Linked DNA regions of Enteractinococcus fodinae. The protein of the gene in region 2 interacts with the protein of the main gene of each other region in a pairwise test. Links are inferred from orthologs where the notes say so. Each region holds a gene or a part of one and is shown on either strand. Other genes may lie near its edges.

The links. Proteins that work in one complex are often made in the same cells at the same time.
Region 1: the proteins of J2S62_RS06760 (region 2) and topA interact in binary tests that used the Escherichia coli proteins (3 or more experiments, as listed by UniProt). The link is inferred for Enteractinococcus fodinae from one-to-one orthologs.

Annotation. Positions count from the first base shown.
Region 1 is NZ_JAVDYJ010000001.1:607,616-613,578, forward strand. Bases 846-4,109 are described here. They hold topA (type I DNA topoisomerase), read left to right. Parts: upstream 846-1,182; coding sequence 1,183-3,909; downstream 3,910-4,109. Other genes in these bases: J2S62_RS02820 (DUF7059 domain-containing protein), read left to right, coding at 846-1,146; J2S62_RS02830 (Ppx/GppA phosphatase family protein), read left to right, coding at 3,913-4,109. In the rest of the region: more of J2S62_RS02820, read left to right, coding at 1-845; more of J2S62_RS02830, read left to right, coding at 4,110-4,947; J2S62_RS02835 (sugar phosphate isomerase/epimerase family protein), read left to right, coding at 4,940-5,752; proC (pyrroline-5-carboxylate reductase), read left to right, coding at 5,752-5,963. UniProt on the Escherichia coli protein: Releases the supercoiling and torsional tension of DNA, which is introduced during the DNA replication and transcription, by transiently cleaving and rejoining one strand of the DNA duplex.
Region 2 is NZ_JAVDYJ010000001.1:1,429,956-1,435,371, reverse strand. Bases 1,385-4,277 are described here. They hold J2S62_RS06760 (IMPACT family protein), read left to right. Parts: upstream 1,385-2,428; coding sequence 2,429-3,127; downstream 3,128-4,277. Other genes in these bases: trpF (phosphoribosylanthranilate isomerase), read left to right, coding at 4,208-4,277; J2S62_RS06755 (class I SAM-dependent methyltransferase), read left to right, coding at 3,124-4,215; coaE (dephospho-CoA kinase), read right to left, coding at 1,804-2,403; uvrB (excinuclease ABC subunit UvrB), read right to left, coding at 1,385-1,687. In the rest of the region: more of uvrB, read right to left, coding at 1-1,384; more of trpF, read left to right, coding at 4,278-4,765; J2S62_RS06745 (CPBP family intramembrane glutamate endopeptidase), read right to left, coding at 4,762-5,416.

The DNA.
Region 1 (5,963 bases), 820 kb from region 2 along the record:
ATTCTTGGGGTGGGCAAAGCCTCGCTGACGCTGGCCGAAATCACCCCGCGGCACCAGGTGGACACCGCACTAGATATCGGCACCGGATGCGGCGTTCAGGCATTGCATTTACTCAGCCACGCCAAGCACGTCACCGTGACCGATATATCGCAGCGGGCGCTCGACTTTGCCCGCTTTAATATCTTGCTCAACGCTCCGGCACTGGATGTGGACCCGAACAACCTAGCTGACCGGGTCACCGTGGCGGCCGGGAACATGTTGGAACCTGTCGCCGAACAAACGTTTGACTTGGTCGTGACCAATCCGCCATTTGTCATCGCACCGACCACATCCACGGTGACACACACGTATCGCGAAACTGGGCGCACCGGAGACCAACTCGTCCAGGATCTGATCTCCACCATCGACACCGTGTTGGTCGACGGGGGACAGGCCGTCATGTTGGCCAACTGGGAAATGTACGGCGACCAGGAGCCCTGGCACGCCCGGTTGCAGAGTTGGCCTGATCAGTCCATGGACATCTGGGCTATCCAGCGGTCCAGTTCCGATCCGGCGCAGTATGCGGAAATGTGGCTCCAAGACTCCTCTGAGCATTTCGATCCGGATATTTACAACGAGGCCTACGCTCGTTACCTGGCAGACTTCGAAGCACGCGGGGTCACCCAGATCGGGTTTGGCTGGGTATGGTTACGAAAACGCCACCCAGCTCAGGCCGCGCCGTTGAGGAAATTTGAGTACCTCACCCAAGCAGTCCATCAACCGGTGGCCGCGGCATGGGCCGACTCCATTACACGCTACGACACCGTCCACCAGGCCCCGGCTGACGGGTGGGCGTTGGCCGATGTACACTTGGTGGCCCCGGATTGGATAACCGCTGAGCAGTATCAGCGGTTTACCGCCGAACACCCGGAAGTACTCATGGCACGCTCGGGGGCCGGCTTTGGGCGGCAGGTCCGCTTGGATACCGCCACTGCGGCGGTGCTCGGCGCGGCCGATGGCGAGTTGGCTGCCGGACAAATCGTGGCAGCCGTGGCAGGATTACTAGGATTAGACGACGAGCAGACCGATGCACTCCAAGACAACATCACGACGTTATACATCGACGGATTTGTTGAGGTATTCGAGCCGGCGGATACGACCGGTTAGATTAGTGTGGAAGCTGCCGCAAAGAAAAGGAGCCACGTGAGCGCGAAAAGTTCTGCATCAACCAATGGTGATACCACCAAATTGGTGATCGTGGAATCCCCGGCCAAGAGCCGTTCCATCGCCAAGTTCTTAGGCGATGGGTGGATTGTTGATTCCTCGGTAGGCCACATTCGGGACCTGCCACGCCCATCCGACCTGCCCGCTGACATGAAAAAGGGCCCCTACGGCAAATTCGCGGTGGACACCGAAGACGGTTTTGAACCGTATTACGTGATTGCAGACGAAAAGAAAAAGAAAGTCACCGAACTTCGAAAAGCGCTCAAACAAGCCGACGAACTTTACCTGGCAACAGATGCTGACCGGGAAGGCGAAGCGATCGCCTGGCACCTACTCGAGGTGCTGAAACCAAAAGTCCCGGTCTACCGTATGGCCTTTACAGAAATCACCGAAGAAGGCATCCAGCGCGCGCTGGAAAACATTCGTGAGATCGACACCGACCTGGTCGATGCCCAAGAAACCCGACGTATTCTCGACCGGCTCTACGGTTATGAAATCTCGCCGGTGTTGTGGCGCAAGGTCGGTCCCGGCTTGTCCGCCGGGCGTGTCCAGTCGGTCGCGACCCGCTTGGTCGTGGAACGTGAACGCGAACGCATGGCCTTCGTGCCAGCCGGATACTGGGACCTCACCGCTGATTTTGTGACCGACGCCGAAGAATCCTTCGCCGCCAAATTGTCCGCCGTCGACGAGCGACGGGTTGCAACCGGCCGTGACTTCACCGATGACGGGCAGCTGAAACCCAAAGCCGACGTCATCCAGTTAGATGAGACCTCGGCGCGGTCGCTGGCCGGTGGGTTAGAAAACACCGAGTTCAAGATCACCTCGCTCGAGGATAAGCCGTATCGTCGTCGTCCGGCAGCGCCCTTTACTACATCGACCCTGCAGCAGGAGGCGTCACGGCGTCTGCGCTTCACCTCTCGGGTCACGATGCAGGTCGCGCAGCGGCTGTATGAAAACGGTTACATCACTTATATGCGTACCGACTCGGTCGTATTGTCCTCCCAGGCAATCTCCGCGGCACGCAACCAGGCCACCGAACTCTACGGCGGCGAAATGGTGCCCGATAAGCCACGCTATTACGCCTCCAAGAACAGTGCGGCCCAAGAAGCTCACGAAGCCATCCGGCCCTCGGGGGATTTCTTCCGAACCCCGTCGCAAGTGAAAAACTCCTTAAGCGCTGATGAGTTCCGCCTCTATGAGCTGATCTGGAAACGCACCGTGGCCTCGCAGATGATTGATGCCACCGGATACACCGCGACGGTTAAAATCGCTGGCACCTCAGCTGAAGCGACCCCACGGGTGGCCGAATTCTCGGCATCGGGCACGGTGATCACCGTGCCGGGCTTCATGAAAGCCTACGAATCCGATCAGAAATCGGTACCGGGCGAAAAACAATCCCGCGACGATGCTCGCTTGCCCGATATGGCCGAAGGCCAAGTACTCGAGGCTCGCGAGTTGCAAGCCGAAGGCCACGAAACCACCCCACCGGCGCGCTATACCGAAGCCTCCCTGGTGGCCGAACTCGAAAAACGTGAAATCGGCCGACCATCGACCTATGCGCCGACGATTTCCACGATCATTGACCGCGGCTACGTGCGCAAACGCGGATCGGCACTAGTGCCTTCCTGGATCGCGTTTTCGGTGATCCGGTTGCTAGAAGAACACTTCAGCCAATACGTGGATTACACCTTCACCGCGCGGATGGAAGATGACCTCGACCAGATCGCCGCCGGTCAGATGGATCGCCAAGACTGGTTGTCCGGGTTCTACTTTGGCAGCGCCGAGAGCGCCGAGGGTCTCAAAGAGACTGTTGAAAACCTCGGGGATATTGATGCCCGGGCCATTAACTCGATTCCGGTGGCCGAGGGGATCACCCTGCGAGTGGGCCGATACGGGCCGTATCTGGAGAAAGCTCTGCCCGCTGACGCCACCGAAGGCGATGAGCCCAAACGCGCCAACGTGCCCGAAGAAATGGCGCCCGATGAGCTGACTGCCGAAGTCGCCGTCGACATGATCGAAAACGCCGGGCCCTCTGAACGCTCTTTGGGGATCGACCCGGAAACTGGCTACGAGATTGTGGCCAAGGACGGGCGCTACGGGCCCTACGTCACACAGATCATTCCGGATCTTACCGAAGAACAAATCCAGGCGTATAAAGACGCCCAACCTGACGAGTACTACAAAAACGGGCGCAAAAAACCTAAGAAAGCCCCGAAGAAGCCAAAACCCAAAACCGGTTCATTGCTCAAAGGCATGGACATCGCGACCATGACGCTGGACGATGCACTCAAAATCCTGTCCTTGCCGCGCAGTCTGGGAGTCGCCGCTGACGGTGAAGAAATCACCGCGCAGAATGGCCGGTTTGGTCCCTACCTACGCAAGGGTTCGGACTCACGGTCGCTGGAATCCGAAGAACAGCTGTTTACGATCACCCTGGCAGAAGCCGAGGAAATCTACGCTCAACCCAAGCAGCGTCGCGGCCGTGGCCAAGCGAAACCACCCATCGCGGAATTCGGCAACGATCCGTCATCGGGCAAAAAGGTGGTCATTAAAGAGGGGCGATTTGGTCCCTACATCACCGACGGCACGACTAACGTCACGGTGCCACGGGGAACGGCTCCCGAGCAGGTCACCGAAGGTCAAGCCTTCGAGATGCTTGCCGAAAAACGGGCCAAGGGCCCGGCGAAGAAAGCGAAGAAGAAGTAGCTCATGCGGCTGGGAGTACTGGATATCGGTTCCAATACCGTCCACCTGTTGCTAGTGGACGCGTTTCCCGGAGCGCGGCCGACGGCCTACGCTGATCATAAGCGGCCGATGTCGCTGATCCAGCACCTCGACGGCGACGGCGCGATCGCTGAATCGGGGCAGCGTAACCTGGTGGAATTCATCAATAGCGCGGTGGCATTCGCTAAGGCCAATGGGGCGGCAGACATGATCAGTTTCTGCACCTCGGCGATCCGTGATGCGGCCAATGGCACCGAAGTCTTGGCGCGCATCACGAAAGAAACCGGCGTGCACCTGACCGTGTTATCCGGTGATCAAGAAGCCGCGATGACCTATTTTGCGGTTCGCAGGTGGCACGGCTGGCACGTCGAAAACTTATTGAACTTCGATATCGGTGGCGGCTCATTTGAAATGTCCTATGGCACCGATGAGCTGCCAACCACCGCGATCTCCGTGCCGCTGGGCGCCCAACGACTCACGCGGGAATTCTTCACCGAGCCTGATCCACCCACCAGCGAACAGCTCGCAGCGCTCAACGACTACATCCATGCAGTGTTGAAAGAGCACCGGCGGATGTTCCCCAAGAAACTGCCGGAAAATACCGTCGTGACCGGGACATCAAAGACCTTCCGCTCGCTGGCTCGGCTGGCCGGGGCAGCGCCGTCAACGGACGGGTTATTTATTCCTCGTAAGCTCCGGCGGCGCGATTTGACCATGTGGAACCAGACGATGGCGTTGATGACCGAAGAACAGCGCGCCCAACTGCCCGGGGTGTCCGATATGCGGGCACGTCAGGTGTTGGCCGGTGGCATGGTCGCCCAAGCTGCCATGGAAGTGTTCAAAATCAAAAAGCTGCGGATCTGTCCGTGGGCGCTGCGAGAAGGTCTTATCCTGGGCCGACTCGACGCCCTGCGATTACAAGGCCAGGTTGAAGAAACCAACGAGCGATGGGTCGAAGGCGTAGACTTGACCTCGGACGAAAACCGGCCCGGATTCTCATTAGGAGTGGCAGGTGGCTAGACCAGAAATCCCGGTGACGCTGTCGTCATCGTCGATCTTTTCGTTGCCACCTCAACATGTATTCGGTATGGCCGAGGACCTCGGTTACGACGGCGTGGAAATCATGGTCACCCAAAACCGGTGGACTCATGATCCGACCAAACTCGATGAGCTGGCTCAGCGTCATTCGATGCCAATCCACGCCGTGCACGCCCCGACCTTACTATTCACGCAGCAGGTGTGGGGCTCGGCGTGGACAAAAGTCGCCCGATCTGCCGATCTGGCACGGGAACTGGGCGCTGACATTGTGGTGGTGCATCCGCCGTTTCGATGGCAAGGGTCTTACGCGCTGGATTTCGCCGACGGGATCCGTGACATCATGGACGCCACCGGCGTCATCATCGCGGTAGAGAACATGTACCCGTGGCGGGTCCGCGGTGCAGAAATTCAAATGTATTTACCCGACTACAACCCGATTCCCCAGGATTACGACTATGTGACCTGGGATTTTTCACACGCGGCGACCGCAAAGATGGATTCGTTAGCGGCCATCAAACTGCTGGGTTCTCGCCTGGCCCACGTCCACCTGACCGATGGTTCCGGGTCGGGCACCGCCGATGAGCACCTACTTCCCGGGTACGGCCACCAACGCGTCACCGAGTCCCTGCGCTACATCGCAGCAAGTGACTATGACGGGGCCGTCTGCATGGAGGTCTCGACCCGCGGTCAAAAATATCCCGGCCATCGCGAAGAAATGCTGGCCGAATCACTGGCTTTTGCTCGGAAGTACCTGGCCCGTAACACCCCGTCTGAAGGAGAACAGTAGTGCGTATCAGTTTTATCGGTCTGGGACACCTGAACTCAGCGATTCTAGCGGGCTTGTTAGCCACCGATGCGCCACGCGACCAGCTCAGCGCCACGACCCACTCGGTCGAATCGGCAACTGAACGCAGCCAGCAGTATGGGATTGAGTGTGCGGCTACCCAAACCGATCCCGAAGCCAACCGCACAGCAGTCGCTGACGCCGACCTTGTTGT
Region 2 (5,416 bases):
TATCTGCGTACATATGTACCTCACCCGAAACGTTACGAGCTGCACGCCCAATGGTCTGGATGAGCGAGCGGTTCGACCGTAAGAAGCCTTCCTTATCGGCGTCGAGGATCGACACGAGCGAGACTTCGGGAAGGTCCAAACCTTCGCGAAGTAGATTAATCCCGACCAGGACGTCAAAAATACCGCGACGTAGCTCTGTCATGAGTTCGACACGGCGCAGCGTATCGACGTCGGAGTGCAAATATTCGACTTTGACGCCGTGGTCGAGCAAATATTCGGTAAGGTCTTCGGCCATCCGTTTCGTCAGAGTCGTCACCAGGACGCGCTCATCGCGTTCGACGCGCAGATTGATCTCATCCATGAGGTCATCAATTTGGCCCTTGGTTTCTTTGACGATGATCTGCGGGTCAATCAGCCCGGTAGGACGGATGATTTGTTCAACGACACCGTCGGCTTGACTGAGTTCATAGGGGCCCGGCGTGGCAGACAGGTAAACCGTCTGGCCGATTCGCTCCAGGAATTCGTCCCATTTCAGGGGCCGGTTATCCAATGCGGACGGGAGCCGGAACCCGTGGTCCACGAGAGTGCGCTTGCGGGAGGCATCCCCTTCGTACATGCCGCCGATCTGCGGCACGGTCACGTGCGACTCGTCGATGACCAAGAGGAAGTCGTCGGGGAAATAATCAAGCAGCGTATGCGGGGCGGATCCGGGTGCTCGTCCGTCGATGTGGCGCGAGTAGTTCTCGATGCCATTGCAGTACCCCATCTGCTGCATCATTTCGAGGTCATAGGTGGTGCGCATGCGCAACCGCTGTGCCTCTAACAGCTTGTTCTGGGATTCGAGTTCTTGGAGACGATCCCGCAGCTCGTTTTCGATGTCTTTGATCGCGCGCGACATGCGCGTATCGCCGGCAACGTAGTGGGATGCCGGGAAGATGTACATCTCTTCTTCCTCGCGGACGACGTTGCCGGTCAGCGGATGCAGCGTTTGAATCGTTTCGATTTCGTCACCGAAGAACTCGATCCGCACCGCGAGCTCTTCATACATGGGAATGATCTCGACCGTATCGCCGCGTACCCGGAAGGTACCGCGGTGGAAGTCGGTGTCGTTGCGAGCGTATTGCATCTGCACGAATTGCCGCAGCAGATCATCCCGGTCCAACATATCTCCGACGCGAAGCGTAACCATCTGAGCAATGTACTCTTCTGGTGTCCCGAGACCGAAGATCGATGAAACGGTCGCCACGACGATGGTGTCTCGTCGAGTCAACAGGGCGTTGGTCGCCGAGTGGCGTAAGCGTTCGACTTCTTCGTTAATTGAGGAGTCTTTTTCAATAAACGTATCGGTTTGTGGGACGTAGGCTTCGGGTTGGTAATAGTCGTAGTACGACACGAAGTATTCGACCGCGTTGTGGGGCAGCAACTCGCGGAACTCATTGGCTAACTGGGCGGCCAAGGTCTTGTTTTGAACAAGCACCAGGGTTGGCCGTTGTAACCGTTCAACAAGCCATGCGGTTGTGGCCGATTTCCCGGTACCGGTGGCGCCGAGCAGGACCACGTCCTTTTCGCCACCCTCGATGCGTTCGGTAAGCTCTTTGATGGCTTGGGGCTGGTCGCCGGCAGGCTCATAGGGTGCCTCGACTTTGAACGGGGCGACGACGCGCTTAATTTCTCGGGCCATACTCATGTCCCATATGTTACGCGGGACTATCGAATCGCGACCACTTGTTCGCCCCCTGGCTAAGGGCTCCCCGGGCGGCGCAGGTGCTGGTGTGCAGTTACATCTGTATCTGTGGTGACCCGTCAGCCTCGCAGCTGACGCCACACGGCATCGACCTGGGCTTCGGTGTCTTCGAGCGAACCGGAATTGTCGATGACCCAGTCGGCCACCGCCTTGCGCTGCTCGTCGGTGGCTTGGGCTGCGATGCGCGCCTTGGCGTCCGCAAGGCTCATCCCCCGGGTTTCGACGAGCCGTTGCAACCGAGTGTCATGATCGGTATAGATGACAATGACGCCGTCGTAGGTATCCGCCTGTCCGGTTTCAACCAACAACGGGATGTCTTGGATAATCACGGCGTCCTCAGGGTCAGCGGCGGCAGCGGCTTCGCGCTGTCGGGTCGCTTCGGCGCGCACGGCCGGATGCACGATCGCGTTGAGCTGTTCCCGGGCCTCGTCGTCGCTGAACACCACCTCGGCCAGCGCTTGCCGGTCGAGCCGGCCGGCATCATCCAGCAGGTGGTCGCCGAAAGTCTCGATAACCTCAGCCAGGACCCGTTGACCGGGTTCCATGAGGTCGCGGGAAATCGCGTCGGCGTCGATGATGGTTGCGCCACGTTCGGCGAAAAATTGGGCGACGGTGGACTTGCCGGATCCGATGCCGCCGGTCAGTGCGAGATGACGCATAGTGCTCCTGGGTAGACTTGGGTGCATGCAACATGCTGATTCTGCTCGTACGAGACGTTATACCGTGGTGTCCCACCGCAATCCGGTGGAGGTTACCTTAGATATCCGCCGTTCTGAGTTTATCGGTATGATCCGTCGCGTCGAGACAGAAGACGAGGCCAGAGCCTGGATTGACGAAGTCCGGGGAGTGCATCACGCAGCCACCCACGTCGTGCCGGCATTCGTGTTAGGCCCGGATCGCGACGTTCAGCGTTCCTCCGACGATGGCGAACCCGCCGGAACCGCCGGGATGCCGATGTTGCAAGCGCTGACGAATTTCCGTGCGCTGCATGACGGTGACGAATATGCCGATCTGTCCGATGTGTGTGCGATCGTCGTGCGCTACTTTGGGGGCGTCAAGCTCGGAGCCGGCGGCCTCGTCCGGGCCTATTCGGATACGGTGGTCGCCGCGTTGGAGCAGACCCCGATGCGTATTCGCCAGCGGATGTTGCATGTTGCGGTGCAAGCACCCCACGGGGAGGTTGGACGCGTAGAGAACGAATTACGGTCGGCACAGTACACCGTGTTGGGCACCGAGTACGCAGGCCCCCAGGCGACCATGACCGTCGGAGTCGAAGACGAAGGCGGGGCACTCGAACGGTTTAACGCACACCTGGCCTCGATCACGGCCGGGCAATTAACCGCCGAACCCGTCGGCACCCAGTGGGAGGATCTACCCCGATGACACCAGACGAACACGAACCCGACAACATCGACCGGATGTTGTGGCGCGTCCTGGAAGAAACTTTCGAAGCGGAGCCGTGGCGGCGTGCCGCTCCCGTGGTCGTCATTAATGATGCCACGGGTGCGCTCAGTGCCTGGAGTCGCGAACGGCAGCTCAACGTCCGGTTTGTGCAGGATTCGGCCGCCTTGGCTGCCGCGCACGCTGACGTCACGGGCCCGGTCAGTACCACCCCGACCCCTGAGGTACTGTCCGGCGCGGCGACGGTGCTGTATCGTCTGGCTCGTCCGCTGGAAGCGCTCGAGGAGTTATCGTGGCTGGTTGCTCGGTGGGCTAGTCCAGAGGTGGTGCTGTTGGGGGGTCAACTCCAACGCCATTTGAACTACTCATTGAACACGGTGCTTGAACAAGCCTTTGACGATGTGTCTGCTTCACGCGGGTACCACAAGGCCAGGGCCTTGCGGGCTCGCTCGCCAAAGTTGTTGCACGGTACGACTCCCCCGCGATTCCCACGCAGAAACTTTGTGCAGGTCGCCGGCATCGATCTACATCTGCGGGCTTACGGGTTAACATTCGGAGCGGCAAAGCTCGATCCGGGAACCAACTTGCTACTGGAAACCATGAGCACGGACGCTCAGTTTGCCTCAGACGCCACCGTGGTAGATCTCGGATGCGGCAACGGGACCGTTGCGGCGACCCTAGCGAAACGTTTTGCATCAGTACGCCTCATCGCCACCGACGATTCAGCGTCTGCGGTCGCGTCAACGACGGAGACCTTGGCCGCTAATGATATCGCTGGCGTCCAGGTGGTGCATCAGTCAGGATTATCCCAGTTAGCTGATGCTTCCGTCGATGCGGTGGTCTTGAACCCGCCGTTTCACCGCGGCACTGAGCTGACCAGTGACGTAGCGTTTTATCTCTTCGATGAAGCCGCGCGTGTGCTCAAACCCGGTGGTGTACTGTGGACGGTGTTTAACGCGGCCCGGCACTACCGTGCTCAGCTGAGCTATCGGGTGGGGCCCACCTGGCAGCTGGCCAGGGACAATCGCTTTATCGTGACGCAATCACAGAAGGGTGACGCCAGTGACTGACCTTTTTGTTAAAGTCTGTGGGATCACCACAGCAGAACAGCTCAGGTGGGCCATCGACCTGGGATACGATGCCGTGGGCTTCATGCGGGCACCCGAGTCGAAACGTCTCGTGGATGTGGAGACGGCCCGGGAACTTATCGCAGCCGCCGACGGCCAAATCCAGACCTTTGCGGTGGGTCTCACGCTGGAGCACGTAGCCCCTCTGCAGGAGGCGGTCGATACCGTCCAGTTGTACGAATACGCCGAAGTCCCGTCGTTGGCTTTGGCCTCGGCCACTCCCCCGGTGTCCACCGCGGGTCTGGATTACTGGTTCTTTGACGCCTCGCACGGTACCGGCACTTTTATTGAAATCCCAGCCTGGGTGCAGGAAGTTGATGCGCGACGGATTTTGGCCGGCGGGTTGCGCCCCGATAATGTCGCCGAAGTGGTGGCGACCCACCGTCCCGACGGCGTCGATGTGTCCTCGGGGGTTGAAACAGCCCCGGGCGTCAAAGACTATGAGCTCATGAAAGCGTTTATTGAGGCGGCCCGTGGCGTCAAGCGCGACTAGACGAGCCCACTAGCCAGCAAGAAGATCGCAAGTCCATGCGCCACCGCCGCGGGGAACACTCCGCGCCGCAGGCGTAAAACTGCGCAGATCAAGCCTTCCCACAGCGTGAACGCCAACAGCGGCCACCCGACACTCGTGACAGTGATCGCTATATACACGTGGCATGCGGCAAATACCAGATTACCCGCCAGGGTCATGAACGCTAGCGCCGGCAGCACACTCACAACAACAGTTCCACCGCGAGCTTCAATGGGCTGACTCACGGTCAAGGCGAAGATCGGGGCGACAACAAGTAACGCACCGCCAATGCCGAATAGGAGCGTGCTGATATTCGGCTTGCCCCACCAGACCAATGCCCGCAGACGCGTATCGCTCAGCGTTGCTGCGACCAAGATGAGGCTCCCGCTGCCCAGGGCTAGCAGGACCACTGGATTCTCCGTCATGCGAATCCATGGCACGACCCCGTTGACGACGCCGAAGTCCCAAAGCCCAGCGGGCGTCATCGCATCCCTCACGAGGATGAATCCAAGCACGAGTATGACGATCCGCAGCAGTGGATCAGTATCGGTGCGCGCCAACCAAAAACACCCAAGGATCAGCACCAGCCCGGGTAGGACCACCATACTGTAGTCAGCGATGATGGACCCAGCG